Regions from separate parts of the Pseudomonas sp. 1L-B-1-E-C1 genome, predicted to be linked through region 1. Evidence: predicted binding sites of a transcription regulator. Region 1 holds the regulator's gene; each other region holds the start of a gene.

Region 1 (4,209 bases):
TGCAGTACGAGATGACCTCCGACAAGGCCGAGCACGTCAAGGCCACCGATGTCACTCTGGTGACCAAGCCTGATTTGAACATGTTTCGCGGCACCGACTTCCCGTGGCACGTGACCAGCGAGCGCGGCGAAGTGAACTCGGGCGGTACCGAGGTGGAATTGATCGACTCGGTCCGCGTACAGCGCACCGATGAGAAAAATCGCGGCACCCTGATCACCAGCACCCGCATGACCGTGTTCCCGCAGCAGGAATATGCGCAGACTGCGCAACCCGTTAGAATCGAGGGCGCTGGCGGCGTGTCGACTGGCGTCGGAATGAAAGCGTACCTGAAGGACAGCAGGATACACCTGCAATCGAACGTAAGAGGACAGTATGAGGCTCGTTAAAACCCTCCCTATTTTGCTCAGTCTGGGCGCAGCACTGGGAAGCGCGAGCGCCTGGTCCCTGCCGAACGATCAAGAGCAGCCAATCCGCATTCAGGCCGACGACGCCCAGCTGGACGACAAGAACGGCGTAGCTACCTATAAAGGTGACGTGATCATCACTCAGGGCTCGATGATCGTCAAAGGCAACACCGTGACCATCACCCGCACCTCGACCGGTGATATCGACGTTGTGACGTCGGTCGGCAACCTCGCCTACTTCGAACAACTGCAGACTGCCGGCGACACCAAGCCAGTTCAGGGCTGGGGCGTGACGATTCAGTACCTCGCCGCGCAAAATCGCGTCGTACTGATCGACAAGGCCAAGGTTGTCGATAAAGACAACAACACCACCCAGGGCGAGAAAATCGTCTACGACACCGTGAAGAAACTGGCCAGCGCCGGTCGCGCTACCGGCAGCAAAGTCACCGAATCGCGTCCGCGCATCGACATGGTGATCCAGCCGAAGAAGAAAACCCAAGAGAAATCCCAGTAATGGCAACTCTGAAAGCTCAGCACCTGGCCAAGGCCTATAAAAGCCGCCAGGTCGTGCGTGATGTCAGCCTGTCGATCGACAGCGGTCAGATCGTCGGCCTGCTCGGCCCGAACGGCGCCGGCAAGACGACCTGTTTCTACATGATCGTCGGCCTGGTGCAGGCCGATCAGGGCCGGGTGCTGATCGACGATCTGGACGTCAGCCACCAGCCGATGCACGGCCGCGCCAAAGCCGGTATCGGCTATCTGCCGCAAGAAGCGTCGATCTTCCGCAAGCTGTCGGTCGCCGACAACATCATGGCGATCCTCGAGACTCGCCCGGAACTCGACAAGGCCGGCCGTCGCAAGGAGCTGGAAAGCCTGCTGCAGGAATTCCACATCAGCCACATCCGCGACAACCTCGGCATGAGCTTGTCCGGTGGTGAACGCCGCCGGGTGGAAATCGCTCGCGCTCTGGCCACTGCGCCGAAATTCATCCTGCTCGACGAACCGTTCGCCGGTGTCGACCCGATCTCGGTCGGCGACATCAAGCAGATCATCCACCACCTCAAGGCCAAGGGCATCGGTGTGCTGATCACCGACCACAACGTCCGCGAGACGCTGGATATCTGCGAAACCGCTTACATCGTCAACGACGGTCAACTGATCGCCGAGGGCGATGCCGAGACCATCCTGGCCAACGATCTGGTCAAGGAAGTGTATCTGGGTCACGAGTTCCGCCTGTAAGCGCGACAGCGCTGTATCGATTCAAGGCGCATTTATCCGCTTTAATTGTTACAGCGCTCTAGGCAAACACTTCAGTTTCAGGCATATAATTTGCTTAAGTTTGGCGCTTCGGCGCCCTGTAGTGGATGGCGCAAAGCGCCGGCGAATAAGGTGTTAAGCCCCTGCCATGAAACCATCGCTAGTCTTGAGAATGGGCCAGCAGCTGACGATGACACCGCAGCTGCAACAGGCCATCCGTCTGCTCCAATTGTCGACCCTGGACCTGCAACAGGAGATTCAGGAGGCTCTGGAATCCAATCCGATGCTCGAACGCCAGGAAGAAGGCGACGACTTCGACAACGCCGATCCCTTGGCCGACAACGCCGAACAGAAGCCCGCCGAAATCCAGGAACCCTCCTATCAGGAAACCGCCCCGACGGTGGACAACCTCGAGGATGGCGAATGGAACGAGCGCATCCCCAATGAACTGCCGGTGGATACCGCCTGGGAAGACGTCTACCAGACCAGCGCCAGCAGCCTGCCCAGCAGCGATGACGACGAGTGGGATTTCACCACCCGCACCTCCGCCGGGGAGAGCCTGCAGAGCCATCTGCTCTGGCAACTGAACCTGGCGCCGATGTCCGACACCGATCGCCTGATCGCCGTCACCCTGATCGACTGCATCAACAATCAGGGTTATCTGGACGAGACACTCGAAGAAATTCTTGAAGCATTCGATCCGGAACTGGATATCGAGCTCGATGAGATCGAAGCCGTCCTGCATCGCATCCAGCAATTCGAACCCGCCGGGATCGGCGCACGCAACCTCAGCGAATGCCTGCTCCTGCAACTGCGCCAATTGCCAGCCAAGACGCCGTGGCTGTCCGAGGCCAAGCGTCTGGTCGCCGATTACATCGACCTGCTCGGCAGCCGCGATTATAGCCAGTTGATGCGGCGCATGAAGCTCAAGGAAGACGAACTGCGCCAGGTCATCGAACTGGTGCAGAGCCTCAATCCGCGTCCGGGCTCGCAGATCGAGTCGACCGAAGCCGAATACGTCATTCCTGACGTGATCGTGCGCAAGGACAACGAGCGCTGGCTGGTCGAGCTGAACCAGGAATCGGTGCCACGCCTGCGTGTCAACGCCCAGTACGCCGGTTTTGTGAAGCGTGCCGACACCAGCGCCGACAATACCTTCATGCGTAATCAATTGCAGGAAGCCCGCTGGTTCATCAAGAGCCTGCAGAGCCGCAACGAAACCCTGATGAAAGTGGCCACGCAGATCGTCGAACATCAGCGCGGATTCCTGGAATACGGCGACGAAGCGATGAAACCGCTGGTACTGCATGACATCGCTGAGGCGGTCGGCATGCACGAATCGACGATTTCCCGAGTGACCACGCAAAAATTCATGCATACCCCGCGCGGTATTTATGAGCTGAAATACTTTTTCTCCAGCCACGTCAGCACCTCCGAAGGCGGCGAATGCTCGTCCACGGCGATTCGCGCGATCATCAAGAAACTGGTCGCGGCGGAAAATCAGAAAAAGCCGTTGAGTGACAGCAAGATCGCTGGTTTACTGGAGGCACAAGGCATTCAGGTGGCTCGCCGCACCGTCGCCAAGTACCGCGAATCCCTCGGAATCGCGCCTTCGAGCGAACGCAAGCGGTTGATGTAAGCCACGTTACAGCGTTCCAGTGGCAGGCTTTTCGGCCTGCCGCTTTATGCACTGGCAACGAAGGAGAAGCTGTATGCAAGTCAACATCAGTGGACACCAACTGGAAGTGACCCAACCTCTGCGTTCCTACATCGAGGAAAAACTCCAACGACTGGAGCGACATTTCGACAAGATCACCAACGTGCAAGTCACGATGTGCGTCGAAAAGCTGAAGCAGAAGATCGAAGCCACCTTGCATATCCCCGGCAGCGAAGTGGTCGCCAACGCAGAAGATACCGACATGTACGCTGCGATCGACTCACTCACCGACAAGCTGGATCGCCAACTCAAAAAGCATAAGGAAAAGACCCAGAGCCTCCTCCAGGGCGCGACCGGTCGTTAACACCCCTATCCCATGATCCGACTTGAAACCATCCTGACCCCCGGCCGTTCCCAGGTGAACGCGCCGGGCGGCAGCAAGAAAAAAGCCCTCGAACAGATTGCCAACCTGATCCACCGCGAAGTGCCGGATCTGGCGATGCAGGATGTCTTCGAGGCGCTGATCGCCCGTGAAAAACTCGGTTCCACCGGTTTTGGCAACGGCATCGCCATTCCCCACTGCCGCCTCAAGGGCTGCACGGCGCCAGTCAGTGCCCTGCTGCACCTCGAAGCTGCGATTGATTTCGACGCCATCGACGGCGCCCCGGTAGACCTGTTGTTTGTGCTGCTGGTCCCGGAAGCCGCGACCGATGCGCATCTGGAATTGCTGCGCCAGATCGCCAGCATGCTCGATCGCAAGGAAGTGCGCGACAAACTGCGTAGCGCCCCGAGTAACGAAGCCTTGTACCAGGTCGTACTGGACGAGCAGAACGGGCACTGATCATGCGTTTGATTATCGTCAGTGGCCGTTCGGGCTCGGGTAAAAGTACC
Region 2 (4,209 bases), on a different contig from region 1:
GGTACTGGGCCTGATCATCTGGGCAATTGCCGGGCCACGGGGCAACGTCCGGATCTGAGCTGAGTTTCGATCACACTTTCATCACTGTGGGAGCGAGCCTGCTCGCGAAGACGTTGTGTCAGTCGCCATCATCGGCAATTGATACTCCGCCTTCGCGAGCAAGCTCGGCTCCCACAGTGGTTTGCGCGGGTAAAAAACAAGCAGAGGTTCGACCTGTCATCTTCGGCAACGTAGAATGCGCGCCTTTCCCGGGCAATCGTCCCCACGATGGCGCCCGCGCATTTATCGGAGCACTTGACCATGACCGTCACCAAGACCAGCGAGTATCTGGAAACCCTCTACGAAGGCTACGGCCAGCGTTTTCGCATGGAAAAACTGCTGCACGAAGTGCGCACCGAGCACCAGCATCTGGTGATCTTCCAGAACCCGCGCATGGGCCGGGTGATGGCGCTGGACGGCGTGATCCAGACCACCGAAGCCGATGAATTCATCTACCACGAGATGCTGACCCACGTGCCGATTCTTGCCCACGGCACTGCCAAGCGCGTGCTGATCATTGGCGGCGGTGACGGCGGCATGCTGCGCGAAGTGACCAAACACGCCGGCGTCGAGCACATCACCATGGTCGAAATCGACGGCACCGTGGTCGACATGTGCAAGGAGTTCCTGCCGAACCATTCCGCCGGTGCCTACGACGACCCGCGCCTGAACCTGGTGATCGACGACGGCATGCGTTTCGTCGCCACCACCACTGAAAAATTCGACGTGATCATCTCTGACTCCACCGATCCGATCGGCCCGGGCGAAGTGCTGTTCTCGGAGAACTTCTACCAGGCGTGCCACCGTTGCCTGAATGAAGGCGGCATCCTCGTCACCCAGAACGGCACGCCGTTCATGCAGATCGACGAAGTCAAAACCACCGCTGGCCGCCTGCGCAGCCTGTTCCCGGACTGGCATTTCTACCAGGCCGCTGTGCCGACTTACATCGGCGGCTCGATGACCTTCGCCTGGGGCTCGACCAACCCGGCCTACCGCAAGCTCAGCCGTGAAACCCTGCAACAGCGCTTCATCGGCAGCGGCATCGTTACCCGCTACTACAACCCGGAAATCCACATCGGCGCGTTCGCTCTGCCGCAATACGTGCTGCAAGCGGTGAACAAGCCGAGCAACGACTGATCCTTCCCCGCAAAAAACCTCCCTGTGGGAGCGAGCCTGCTCGCGAAAGCGCAGTGTCAGCCAACTCAATGTCGACTGGCACGCCGCCTTCGCGAGCAGGCTCGCTCCCACAATGCTCATCCGTTTTTCCTGACTAAGTGCTGTAATCCTTTTGAACCAACTCTCGCGGAAAAAAGTCGAGATAGAGGTAAGCCCACTTACGGGTTGATCGAGGAGGCACTGATGCAAAAGTGGAAAGTCACTTTCGTGGATGATCATGGTGAAATCGTTGATGAGATCTTCGAACGTGAGGAATGCCCGTCCGATGATGAAGCCGCACGGCTGATCAAGGAGCGGCTTCTTCCGGTCGCCGCCCAGCTGGATCTGAATGATCTGGAAGGGCGCACCGCCGATGCCGGGGTGAAAAACCTCAAGACCCAGAACGGCATCGAAATCCGCAGCATCACACCTGTCTGAACACTTCCTGTCATCTCGTAAACCAGGCCTTGGCAGCGGCGCTCTCTTGGGGCTACTCTGCAACCGAGATCAGCGAATGGATCGCTAAGGTCTGGTCTTGTCAGCTACATGCTTGTTTCCCGCGCGCAACCACGTTGCCGTAGTACTTAGGCCAAAGGCCCGGGGCGGGAATACGGAAAGTCTATCCATCAATCGAGGGGGACGATTCATGAGCACAGCCTATCAAGAAGACATCAGCAGCAACGTTCTGCGCCGCATGAAAGAAGGCGGTTTCGATTTTTCCCGGTTCCATCCCATCGAGTTCTACGCGATTTTCCCGGACGAGGAGCGGGCGCGCAGGGCAGCAGGCAAATTTCGCGGTGAGTCCATCAATGCCCAGGTCAGTGCGCGCGACGACGGCGCCTGGTCGCTGGAATTGAGCAAAGTGATGTACGCAACCTATGACGACATTGGTGATTTCGAGCAGGGTTTTTCCGCCGTGGTCGAGCCGCTGGGCGGCATTATCGAGGGTTGGGGCGTGAAGCAGGAGGTGCGCAATCGTTACCGGTTGAATTGATAATGCGCATTGTTTGGCGGGCAACGGCTGACCTTCGGGTCGGCCGTTGTCGTTTTAAAGATCAAAAGATCGCAGCCTTCGGCAGCTCCTACAGGTGATCGTGCAGGAGCTGCCGAAGGCTGCGATCTTGTGCTTTTGCATTCAAAATATTTCAAAAAAACAAAAAAAAGCCACCGGAGAGGGTGGCTAAAAGGGAAGACGGGTATGCAGTGAAGTCTTGGCGGGACGGGGCCGCTGAGGCAGTCCGGATCAATTGAGCTGGCTACTTCGCGGCGCCGCGTCGATGAAGTTTTGCAGCGAATGCGCGGATTATCCGCAGCCACTGCCGGGCAGTGAAATCAACTCTGACTATGCTGGTGATAGGCGATGCAGTGCGTCGCAATGAAGCGGGGGCAATCGGGCCGGGGCATTTGCCGCACAGGAATGGTGCGCAGCCTTCGGCGTGAATCCACAACCGATTGAATTCAAAGCGTTTATGCCGATGGCACGGGCCTTGCGAAGGCCTGTATGTCCGGAGTGACAAGGAGTACGGCATGATCCGCACCTTTTTTGACGAGATGTACGACGGCGGCGGCCTGGTCCGCCCGCATTACCGGGAATTTGCCCGCTGGCTGGCCGAGACGCCTGACGAGTTACTTGCGCAACGCCGCCGCGAGGCCGATCTGCTGTTCCACCGTGCCGGTATCACCTTCACGCTCTATGGCGACGAGCAAGGCACCGAACGCCTGATTCCGTTCGATACCATTCCACGCAGCATCCCCGCCAGTGAATGGCGGATTGTCGAGCGCGGCTGCATCCAGCGGGTCAAGGCGTTGAACATGTTCCTCGCCGACCTCTACCACGAGCAGCGCATCATCAAGGCCGGGATCATTCCCGCCGAACAGGTGCTGGCCAACGAGCAATACCAGTTGGCGATGCAAGGCCTGGATCTGCACCGCGACATCTATTCGCACATCTCCGGCGTCGATCTGGTCCGCGATGGCGATGGCACTTATTACGTCCTCGAAGACAACCTGCGCACCCCCAGCGGCGTCAGCTACATGCTCGAAGACCGCAAGATGATGATGCGCCTGTTCCCCGAACTGTTCGCCGCCCAGCGCATCGCCCCGATCGATCACTATCCCAATCTGTTGCTCGACACCCTGAAAAGCTCCAGCCCGATCGACAACCCCAGCGTGGTGGTGCTGACGCCGGGACGCTTCAACAGTGCGTTCTTCGAACATGCCTTTCTGGCGCGGGAGATGGGCGTTGAACTGGTGGAGGGCGCGGATCTGTTCGTGCGTGACGACAAGGTATTCATGCGCACCACCGACGGCCCGAAAGCGGTCGACGTGATCTATCGCCGCCTCGACGATGCCTTTCTCGACCCGCTGGCGTTCAATCCTGACTCGATGCTCGGCGTGCCGGGGCTGCTGTCGTCCTATCGCTCCGGCAATGTGGTGCTGGCCAATGCTATCGGCACCGGGGTCGCAGACGATAAATCGGTGTATCCGTTTGTCACCGACATGATCCGTTTCTACCTCGACGAAGAGCCGATTCTGAAGAACGTGCCGACCTGGCAATGCCGCAACCCGTCCGAGCTGTCCCATGTGCTGGCCAATCTTGCGCAACTTGTAGTCAAGGAAACCCAAGGCTCCGGCGGTTACGGGATGCTGGTCGGGCCGGCCGCGACGACCGCGGAAATCGATGCCTTTCGCGAGCGCATCAAAGCCAAGCCCCATGCCTACATCGCGCAGCCGACGCTGTCGCTGTCGACGTGCCCGACCTTTGTCGAAAACGGCATCGCGCCGCGCCATATCGACCTGCGTCCGTTCGTGCTGTCCGGCCGCGAAACCCGGGTCGTGCCCGGTGGTTTGACCCGTGTCGCGTTGCGTGAAGGCTCCCTGGTGGTGAATTCCTCCCAGGGCGGCGGCACCAAGGACACCTGGGTAGTCGAGGATTGAAGGAAGCTTGCCATGTTAAGTAGAACTGCCTCGGATCTGTACTGGATGTCGCGTTACCTTGAGCGTGCGGAGAACCTC
Region 3 (4,209 bases), on a different contig from region 1:
TCAAGGCTGGTGATGCCTTGCATGGCCTTGTGCAGCCCGGAGGTGCGCAGATCGGCGAAACCGTCGCGGCGCATCTGGATGTCGATTTCCAGCGAATTGCCCTCGGCCATGATCAGCCGTTGCAGGTCCGGTGTGTTTTTTACCACTTCATAAATTCCCACGCGTCCTTTGTAACCGCCGTTGCAGTGATCGCAACCGACCGGCTCGTAGATCGTGAAATGACCGATGCGTTCCTCGGGGAAGCCTTCCTTGAGCAAGGTTTCATGTGGAATCTCCAGCGGCCGCTTGCAGTGCGCGCACAACTTGCGCGCCAGGCGCTGGGCGATGATCAGGCTGACCGAGGTAGCAATGTTGAAACCGGGAATGCCCATGTTGTGCAGGCGCGTGAGGGTTTCCGCGGCGCTGTTGGTGTGCAGGGTCGACAGCACCAGGTGGCCGGTCTGCGCGGCTTTGATCGCGATCTCGGCGGTTTCCAGATCGCGGATCTCGCCTACCATGATCACGTCCGGATCCTGGCGCAGAAACGAGCGCAGCGCCTGGGCAAAGTCCAGCCCTTGACGGGGATTGACGTTGACCTGGTTGATGCCTTCCATGTTGATTTCCACCGGGTCTTCGGCAGTGGAAATATTGATATCAACGGTGTTGAGGATGTTCAGCCCGGTGTACAGCGACACGGTTTTACCGGAGCCGGTGGGGCCGGTAACCAGAATCATCCCTTGCGGCTGTTTGAGCGCCGCGAGGTACAAAGCTTTTTGCTCGGGCTCGTAACCCAGCGCGTCGATGCCCATTTGCGCACTGGAGGGGTCGAGAATCCGGATCACCACTTTTTCGCCCCACAGGGTCGGCAGGGTGTTGACGCGGAAATCGATGGATTTGCTTTTCGACAGGCGCATCTTGATCCGCCCGTCCTGGGGTTTACGCCGTTCGGAAATATCCAGACTGGCCATCACTTTCAAGCGTGCGGCGATGCGCCCGGCCAACTGGATCGGCGGCTTGGCCACCTCGCGCAGCATGCCGTCAGTGCGCATGCGTACCCGGTAGTTTTTCTCGTAGGGCTCGAAGTGCAGGTCGGAAGAGCCGCTCTTGATCGCATCCAGCAGCATCTTGTGCACAAAGCGCACGACCGGGGCGTCGTCGGCATCGAGGCCGCCGATCGCGTCCTGCTTGTTGTCATCGATGGACTCGACGTCGAGGCCGTCGAGATCGACGTCGGCCATTTCTTCCAGGCCCGAGGTGTGGCTGTCGAAGAACTTGTCGATGGCGTCGCTGAGCTTGTCGTCCTCGACCAGAATCGCTTCGGTGCTCAGGCCGGTGCTGAACTGGATGTCGCTGATTGCTTGCTGATTGCTCGGGTCGGAAAGGCCCACGAACAGTTTGTTGCCGCGCCGCCACAAGGGCAGGGCGCAATGCTGACGAATCAGTTTTTCACTGACCAAGCCTTTGGGCTGGACCTCTTTGTCGAGGCAATTGAGGTCGAGCAGGGCCATGCCGAAATGTTCCGAAGCGATCTCGGCGATCTGCCGGCTGTTGACCAGTTTGTTGTGCACCAGGTAGTTGACCAGCGACACGCGATTGCGCTGGGCCTGCGCCCAGGATTGCCGGGCGCTTGTTTCCGTGAGCAGTTCGGCCTGCACCAATTGCTTGGCCAGGCCGCTCAGAGCGATGTCATTCATGGGGATTCCGCACGCTTGCCGTTCATGACTTATAGCCTAGTCAAGTGACAGCGCCAAACACGGCCGGTGCAGGTGACAAAAAGTGTCAGATAGTGCGGTTGCGGGTTGTAGGAAACGGCGTCCTGAAACCCGCGGTCCCAACGGGCGGGGCCGCAAAGGCGTTGGCATGGGCTGTGCTGGGTCTTGTTCAGATCATGAGATTTCGACTCATGCATGGAGCGTGTCTATGAAAAAACAACAAGGTTTCACATTGATCGAGCTGCTGATCGTTGTGGCGATCATCGGCATTCTGGCGACGATTGCCCTGCCGCAGTATTCGAAATATCAGGCGCGGTCGAAGGTGACGGCGGGGCTGGCGGAGATCACGGCATTGAAAGTGCCGTTTGAAGACACGATCAATCAGGGGACCGCCCCGGATATCACCAACGTGGCGGGCGGTACTACGGCTACTTCCAATTGCACGTTGGCAGTTACGGGCACGGCGGCGACAGGCGCAGGCACAATCACTTGCACCTTGCTCAACGCCCCGGGACCGGTGCTGAACAAGACAATTACACTCACGCGCTCGGGCGCCTCTACGGGTAATACTTCCGGTCTCTGGACTTGCGCTACGACCGTCAACGCCGATTACTCGCCTCGTGGTTGCACGGCAAGCGGTACGTAATTCTGAGTCGAGCAAACGAGAAATGCCCCGCACCGCGGGGCATTTTCGTATCGCGACCGCTTCACAAAAGCTCCAATAATTTCAGCAGCTTATGAACTTTCCGAAAAACCGCAACTTGCATGCGCAATTGAAGTGAGTCATGCATTTTGCATGAAAATGAAAATCAGCGTTTTTCATAACTGTTTGTTTTTAAAGGATTTTATACGGTCGAAAAAGTTGGCACAGCGTTCGCACTATCTCCGGTAACCCTGCTGACAAGCGTTACAGCAGACTTCCAGTAAAAACAGGAGTTACTCGTATGAAGAAGTTCGCTATCACTGCCGCTGCTACCGCTCTGACCCTGACCATGGCTGGTGGCGCTTTCGCCCAGACCGCTCAGGCTACCCAAGCGCCAATGGTTCTGGCTGCCGGTGAAGTTACCGAAATGAAACAAGATACCAGCGACACCTGGATCACCACCAAGGTCAAAGCTGACCTGGTTACCGAAAAGGGCATTCCAGGCACCGACATCAAAGTTGAAACCAACCAAGGTGTTGTATCGCTGTCGTCGACCCAGCCTGTGACTGCGGCTCAAAAAACCACCGCAGTGAACATTGCCAAGAAAATCAAAGGCGTTAAAGACGTATCTGCTGCTGGCCTGAAAGCCGAGTAAGGCAAGACTTCTCGCCTGAACCGGGAGAAGACGCGACAGACGGGCCGAGCAATACGTCTGCCGCAACTTTAGAGTTCATGCGAACGGTCACACGGATGTGACCATTACAGGCCCCGGCACTTGTGTCGGGGCCTGTTCTATTTTGAAGAAGCAAAAGATCGCAGCCTTCGGCAGCTCCTACAGGGAAATGCATTCCAAATGTAGGAGCTGCCGAAGGCCGCGATCTTTTGCTCTTCTCAGTTACCGCGCTGCCAGTGGCATCGACCGAAGATCAATGTGGGAGCGAGCCTGCTCGCGAATGCGTAGTGTCAGCCGACAGATTCGTCGCAGACAAACCGTATTCGCGAGCAGGCTCGCTCCCACAGGGCGGATTTCGTTCGGTTCAGTTACCGCGTTTGCTGGTGATCTGCCGCAGGCGATTGCCTTCGAAGCGCAGGTACTGGTACATGCCGTTGTTTGGCCCGTAGGTCCATTCCTCGACCTGAAACTCTTCGCGGCGGTTGGCGCTGCGCTTGTAGCCGAGCACATCGCGACTGACCGGGTCACCACATTTTTGCAGCACTTCGCTGGCGCGGTCGCCCAGGCTGATCAATTGGCTGCCGCAGCGCAAAGTGTCCGAAGCCGATGCGTGGCCAGCAACACACATCAGTGCGAGCACGGCCAGCCAGTTACGCATGTTCATTCCGCGTCCAAATGCATTTGCGTCACCACGCGGCCATCGCTTTCGGCCTCGCCGAGGTTGGCGTCGATGAAGTACACCCGGTCATCCTCGAGCTTGCCCTTGTCGACCAGGTAATCCTTGATGGTGCTGGCGCGATCCTGGCCCAACTGCCGCAACAGCACGTCGCTGCCACTCCAGAACGCAATCACGCCCTGGCGCATTTTTGCCGTGCGTTCTTCCTTGCCCAGATCTTTCCATTCTGCCGGTGGCTGGGTTTTCAGGCGGGTGCGGTAGATGCCTTCGAGCAGCGCGCCTTTCTCGCTTTCGGGTACTTGCAGCAGCGAGGCCTGGGCCGGGACTTTATCGCCACGGCGCTGGAGCATCTTGTAGTAGTTGTACTGGTATTCGCGTTCCAGACGCTGCTCGGCGAGCAACGGCCCGTCGCTGCTCTTCGCCGCAGTGCCTTCGATTTCCAGGCGCAGCGCCGGACGCTCCTTGAGCGCTTGCGACAGTTTCACCAGCGCCGCTTCGGCGTCTTTGCTCAAGTCGCTGGAGCCCG
Region 4 (4,209 bases), on a different contig from region 1:
GGCGGCGACGATTTTCTGGCGAAGCCTTACAACCAGGTGATCCTCGCCGCCAAAATCAAGGCGATGGACCGCTTGCGCCGTTTGCAGGCGACCGTCCTGCAACAGCGCGATCTGATCGCGAAACATCACGACTATCTGCTCAACGAACAGCGCGTAGCCAAAGCGGTGTTCGACAAGGTTGCGCATTCCGGCTGTCTGAGTGCACCGAATATCCGTTACCTGCAATCGCCCTACGCACTGTTCAATGGCGATCTGTTGCTCGCGGCGTACACGCCGGCCGGTGACATGCACGTCATGCTTGGCGATTTCACCGGGCATGGCTTGCCGGCGGCAGTCGGGGCGATGCCGCTGGCCGAAGTGTTCTACGGCATGACCGCCAAGGGCTACGGCCTGGCGGAAACCCTGCGCGAGATGAACGCCAAGCTCAAGCGCATCCTGCCGGTGGACATGTTCTGCTGCGCGACGTTGCTCTGTCTGAGTTTCCAAAGCCGCTCGGTGGAGGTGTGGAACGGCGGCATGCCCGACGGTTACTTGCACCGCCTGGCCAGCGGCGAACGCGTGCCGTTGCCAGCGCGGCACTTGCCGCTGGGGATTCTCAGTGCACAGGCCTTCGACGACCGTACGGATGTGTATCCGATGGCCGTTGATGATCGGGTGTTTCTGCTGTCGGACGGAGTGATCGATACCTGCGACGCCAACGACCAGTTGTTCGGCGTCGAGCGCTTGCAGCAAGTCTTTGCGGCGAACCGCGAGCCGGATCGGTTGTTCGAGGATATCGAGCAGGCCTTGCGCGATTTTCGCGGGCAGGCCCGTGATGACGTGAGCATGGTCGAGGTCAGTCTGCTTGAGTCGGCACCGACCCACGGCGCCGCGCCGATATATTCCGACAGCGGCCAGTCGAGCCCGCTGGACTGGTCGGCCAGTTTTGAGTTTCGCGGTGCCACGCTCAGACGGTTCAATCCTTTGCCGTTTCTCTTGCAATTGTTGCTCGAGGTCCACGGCCTGCGCGCGCAAAGCGGTGCGCTGTACAGCGTACTTGCCGAGTTGTATTCCAATGCGCTGGAGCATGGCGTGCTGGGACTGGATTCCAGTCTCAAGCGCGATGCCGCTGGCTTTGCCCGTTACTACGAAATGCGCGCGGCGCGCCTGGGAGCGTTGCAGGATGGTTATGTGCGCGTGCATCTGCAGGTGCAACCGCAGGGCGAAGGTGGGCGTCTGGTCATCAGGGTCGAGGACAGTGGCGACGGATTTGATGTAGCGCGGGTCATGGAGCGGCCCTTGGATAATGTCCGCTTGTCGGGACGCGGCATCAGCCTGGTCCGGCAATTGGGGCGCAACGCCAGCTGGTCGGACCAAGGTCGTAGTGCCAGCGTGGAGTTTTTCTGGGAGATTGAGGCATAATCCGCCCATTCTTGATCAAGGAGTGAGCAAGTGACTGACCCACATGTAGATCGCGACGTCCTCGACACTTTGCGCGAGGTGATGGAGGAGGGCTACACCGAATTGCTGGAGACTTTTCTGGCAGACTCGGAAAGCCGCCTGGACGAGTTGCGAGACGGCATCAGTGCCAAAGCGTTGTCTGATGTCGCCCACAGTTTCAAGGGCAGCGCCAGCAACATGGGCGCCATTCGGCTGGCTGCGTTGTGCCAGGACCTGGAATCGAACGCCAAGGACAAAAGTCCGGAAGCACTCGCTCAACTGGTCGCCGATATCCGTTCCGAATTCGCCAACGTGCGTCCGGTGTACGAAAACGAAAAGCATCACCTCCACACCCACTGAAGCTGCCGTCCGGCGCTTTTTGCAAGTGTCCGGCCAAACTGGCCCGGCACTTGCAGTTATCTTGCTCAACTGTACCTACGATCCAGTGCAGCGGAGACCGTGTCATGCCTGCGACCCCCAACATTCTTCTTCAGACCGCCGCCCAGGCCAAGGCGCAAGCCGCCTCTGCCAAATCGTCGGCAGTGGCCGCAGACGCCGGGGACAAGGCTTCCAGCTTCGCAAAAGTGTTCGCCGATCAGGCGCCGGCCAAACCTGCGGTAGGCGCCGATAATTCAGTCAAACCGGCACGCGACAAGGTCGCTGACAACAGCGGTAAAAAAGACGTCGGCAAAGATCAGTCTGCCGCGCCCGAGCCAGCGGTTGCCGATAGCGGCAAAGCCTTGCCTGCGGATAAAGCGGCGGCGAGCGACGACGCGACTGCCACCGACAATGACGCCACTGAAACGGTACAAAGCCCGGTGGCCGATGCTGCGCCTGTAGACCCTGCGCTGGATCCGGCGCTGGTTCAAGTCGTCCAGCCATTGGTGGCAGCGCCTGTCGTGCAACCTCCGGTAGTCGCAACGCCAGCCCAGCCGGAAACTGAGACACCTGCATTGGCTGCTGTGCCGGGCATGGTCAAAGATCCGGCGGCTACCGACAGCGATTTTGATCCTTCTGCCGACCCGCTCGACTCGCTGCCGGCCGTGCGCATGGCGATGGAGCAGGGCGGGCATATCTCCGCTGCCAGTCAGGCACAACCGAAAGCCTCTCCCGCCCAGGCTCAGGCCGACGGCGAATTGACCGCTGCGCAGAACTTTGCCGCCGGCATGGCCAGCATGCTCGACGTCCAGGCCGACAAGGACAGCACCAGTCAGGGCGGCGAAAAAGCCTTCAGTGGTCTGATCGATGATGGCCTGAAGGATCTAAAATCCGCCACCAGCGATACCCGCGTCGATGATTTCGCCAACCGTCTCGCTGCACTGACCCAGGCCGCTACGCCGAAAACCGCCAATGCGTTGCCGGTGAATCAACCGATCGCCATGCACCAGAGCGGCTGGACCGAAGAAGTGGTCAATCGCGTCATGTACCTGTCCAGCGTCAACCTGAAAGCCGCCGACATTCAGTTGCAGCCGGCTGAGCTTGGGCGTCTGGATATCCGCGTGAACATGGTTCCCGATCAGCAAACCCAGGTCACCTTCATGAGCGCGCACCCGAGCGTGCGTGAAGCACTCGACAGCCAGATGCATCGACTGCGCGACATGTTCAACCAGCAGGGTATGGGCCAGGTCGACGTCAACGTCTCCGACCAGAACCGTGGCTGGCAGGGTCAGCAGGGGCAGGAACAGGCGCAGCAGGGCCACACCGGACGCACCAGCGCCACGGGCGGGCATCTGGATTCGGCGGATGAAGAATTGGCCCCGGCCACTGTGGCTGAAGTGGCGGCGCAGACCACCAGCGTCATCGGCAGCAGTGCGGTCGACTATTACGCCTGAGCAAATCAAAAGCCCCTCACCCTAGCCCTCTCCCAGAGGGAGAGGGGACCAATTGGGGAATATTGAAGGACTACGCCGACCTGAACGAGCATCGCTGAATCCTTGGCTGGTTCGGCGAGCTGTTCATCCAAGTCTCTACCCCCCAATCGACTCGGTCTCTCAGGTCGATGTTTGATCCGTGACACCTCGGTCAGCCCCCTCTCCCTCCGGGAGAGGGCTGGGGTGAGAGTGGCTTTTGACTTTGTCGCTGTCTGCGCGACCTCCGACACTTCTGGCATAACACTTGCTCTTGCCTTGCCGTGCGACTGTGAAACCCCCGATTAGTGACGGATTATTGGCATGGCGAAGAGCGAAGCTGCAGCAGTAAAAGACCCCGCAACCAAAGGCAAACTCAAGCTGATCATCGTGATCGTGCTGGCGTTGCTGGTGGCCATTGGTGCATCCGTCGGGGCGACCTGGTTCTTCATGCACGGCGCGCAGAGCAAGCCTGCCGAGGCCGCCGATGCTGCGCCGGTCGGCAAGCAAGCGGCGATTTTCGAGCCGATGGCGCCGGCCTTCGTTGCCAACTATAACCAGAACGGCCGTCAGCGCTACATGCAGGTGAGCATCACCATGCTGGCGCGTAACCAGGCCGATCTGGACGCGCTCAAAGTGCACATGCCGGTTATCCGCAACAACCTGGTGATGCTCTTCTCCGGTCAGGATTTCGCCACACTGGCGACCCCGGTCGGCCAGGAGATGTTGCGCCAGAAGGCCACCGCCAGCGTCCAGGAAGTGGCGCAGAAAGAGCTGGGCAAAGTGGTCATCGAACAGTTGCTTTTCACTAATTTCGTACTGCAGTAGGAACACGACATGGCCGTGCAGGATCTGCTGTCCCAGGATGAAATCGATGCGCTGTTGCATGGCGTCGATGATGGTCTGGTACAGACCGATAATGCTGCCGAACCCGGCAGTGTCA

What was found. The regulator sigma-54, encoded in region 1, starts transcription at its own class of promoters, with help from an activator protein. The targets are predictions, from matches to a motif close to ANTGGCATNNANNTTGCTNT.
Region 2: the regulator sigma-54 is predicted to act here: its motif matches at 2,669-2,688, upstream of AC0Z4S_RS25375 (circularly permuted type 2 ATP-grasp protein).
Region 3: the regulator sigma-54 is predicted to act here: its motif matches at 1,834-1,853, upstream of AC0Z4S_RS18025 (pilin).
Region 4: the regulator sigma-54 is predicted to act here: its motif matches at 1,828-1,847, upstream of AC0Z4S_RS20855 (flagellar hook-length control protein FliK).

The regions. Positions count from the first base shown of each region.
Region 1 covers NZ_JBXAWN010000004.1:184,997-189,205, reverse strand. The annotation lists gene lptC (LPS export ABC transporter periplasmic protein LptC) at 1-386, shown strand, start outside; gene lptA (lipopolysaccharide transport periplasmic protein LptA) at 373-918, shown strand; gene lptB (LPS export ABC transporter ATP-binding protein) at 918-1,643, shown strand; gene AC0Z4S_RS09110 (RNA polymerase factor sigma-54) at 1,810-3,300, shown strand; gene hpf (ribosome hibernation-promoting factor, HPF/YfiA family) at 3,374-3,682, shown strand; gene ptsN (PTS IIA-like nitrogen regulatory protein PtsN) at 3,695-4,159, shown strand; gene rapZ (RNase adapter RapZ) at 4,162-4,209, shown strand, end outside.
Region 2 covers NZ_JBXAWN010000018.1:61,467-65,675, forward strand. The annotation lists gene AC0Z4S_RS25355 (PLDc N-terminal domain-containing protein) at 1-58, shown strand, start outside; gene speE (polyamine aminopropyltransferase) at 301-1,176, shown strand; gene AC0Z4S_RS25365 (hypothetical protein) at 1,399-1,632, shown strand; gene AC0Z4S_RS25370 (ribonuclease E inhibitor RraB) at 1,841-2,188, shown strand; gene AC0Z4S_RS25375 (circularly permuted type 2 ATP-grasp protein) at 2,722-4,131, shown strand; gene AC0Z4S_RS25380 (alpha-E domain-containing protein) at 4,144-4,209, shown strand, end outside.
Region 3 covers NZ_JBXAWN010000010.1:38,481-42,689, reverse strand. The annotation lists gene pilB (type IV-A pilus assembly ATPase PilB) at 1-1,673, opposite strand, end outside; gene AC0Z4S_RS18025 (pilin) at 1,900-2,337, shown strand; gene AC0Z4S_RS18020 (BON domain-containing protein) at 2,636-2,989, shown strand; gene AC0Z4S_RS18015 (DUF2845 domain-containing protein) at 3,372-3,671, opposite strand; gene AC0Z4S_RS18010 (DUF748 domain-containing protein) at 3,668-4,209, opposite strand, start outside.
Region 4 covers NZ_JBXAWN010000012.1:84,540-88,748, forward strand. The annotation lists gene AC0Z4S_RS20845 (ATP-binding SpoIIE family protein phosphatase) at 1-1,401, shown strand, start outside; gene AC0Z4S_RS20850 (Hpt domain-containing protein) at 1,432-1,779, shown strand; gene AC0Z4S_RS20855 (flagellar hook-length control protein FliK) at 1,884-3,251, shown strand; gene fliL (flagellar basal body-associated protein FliL) at 3,591-4,094, shown strand; gene fliM (flagellar motor switch protein FliM) at 4,104-4,209, shown strand, end outside.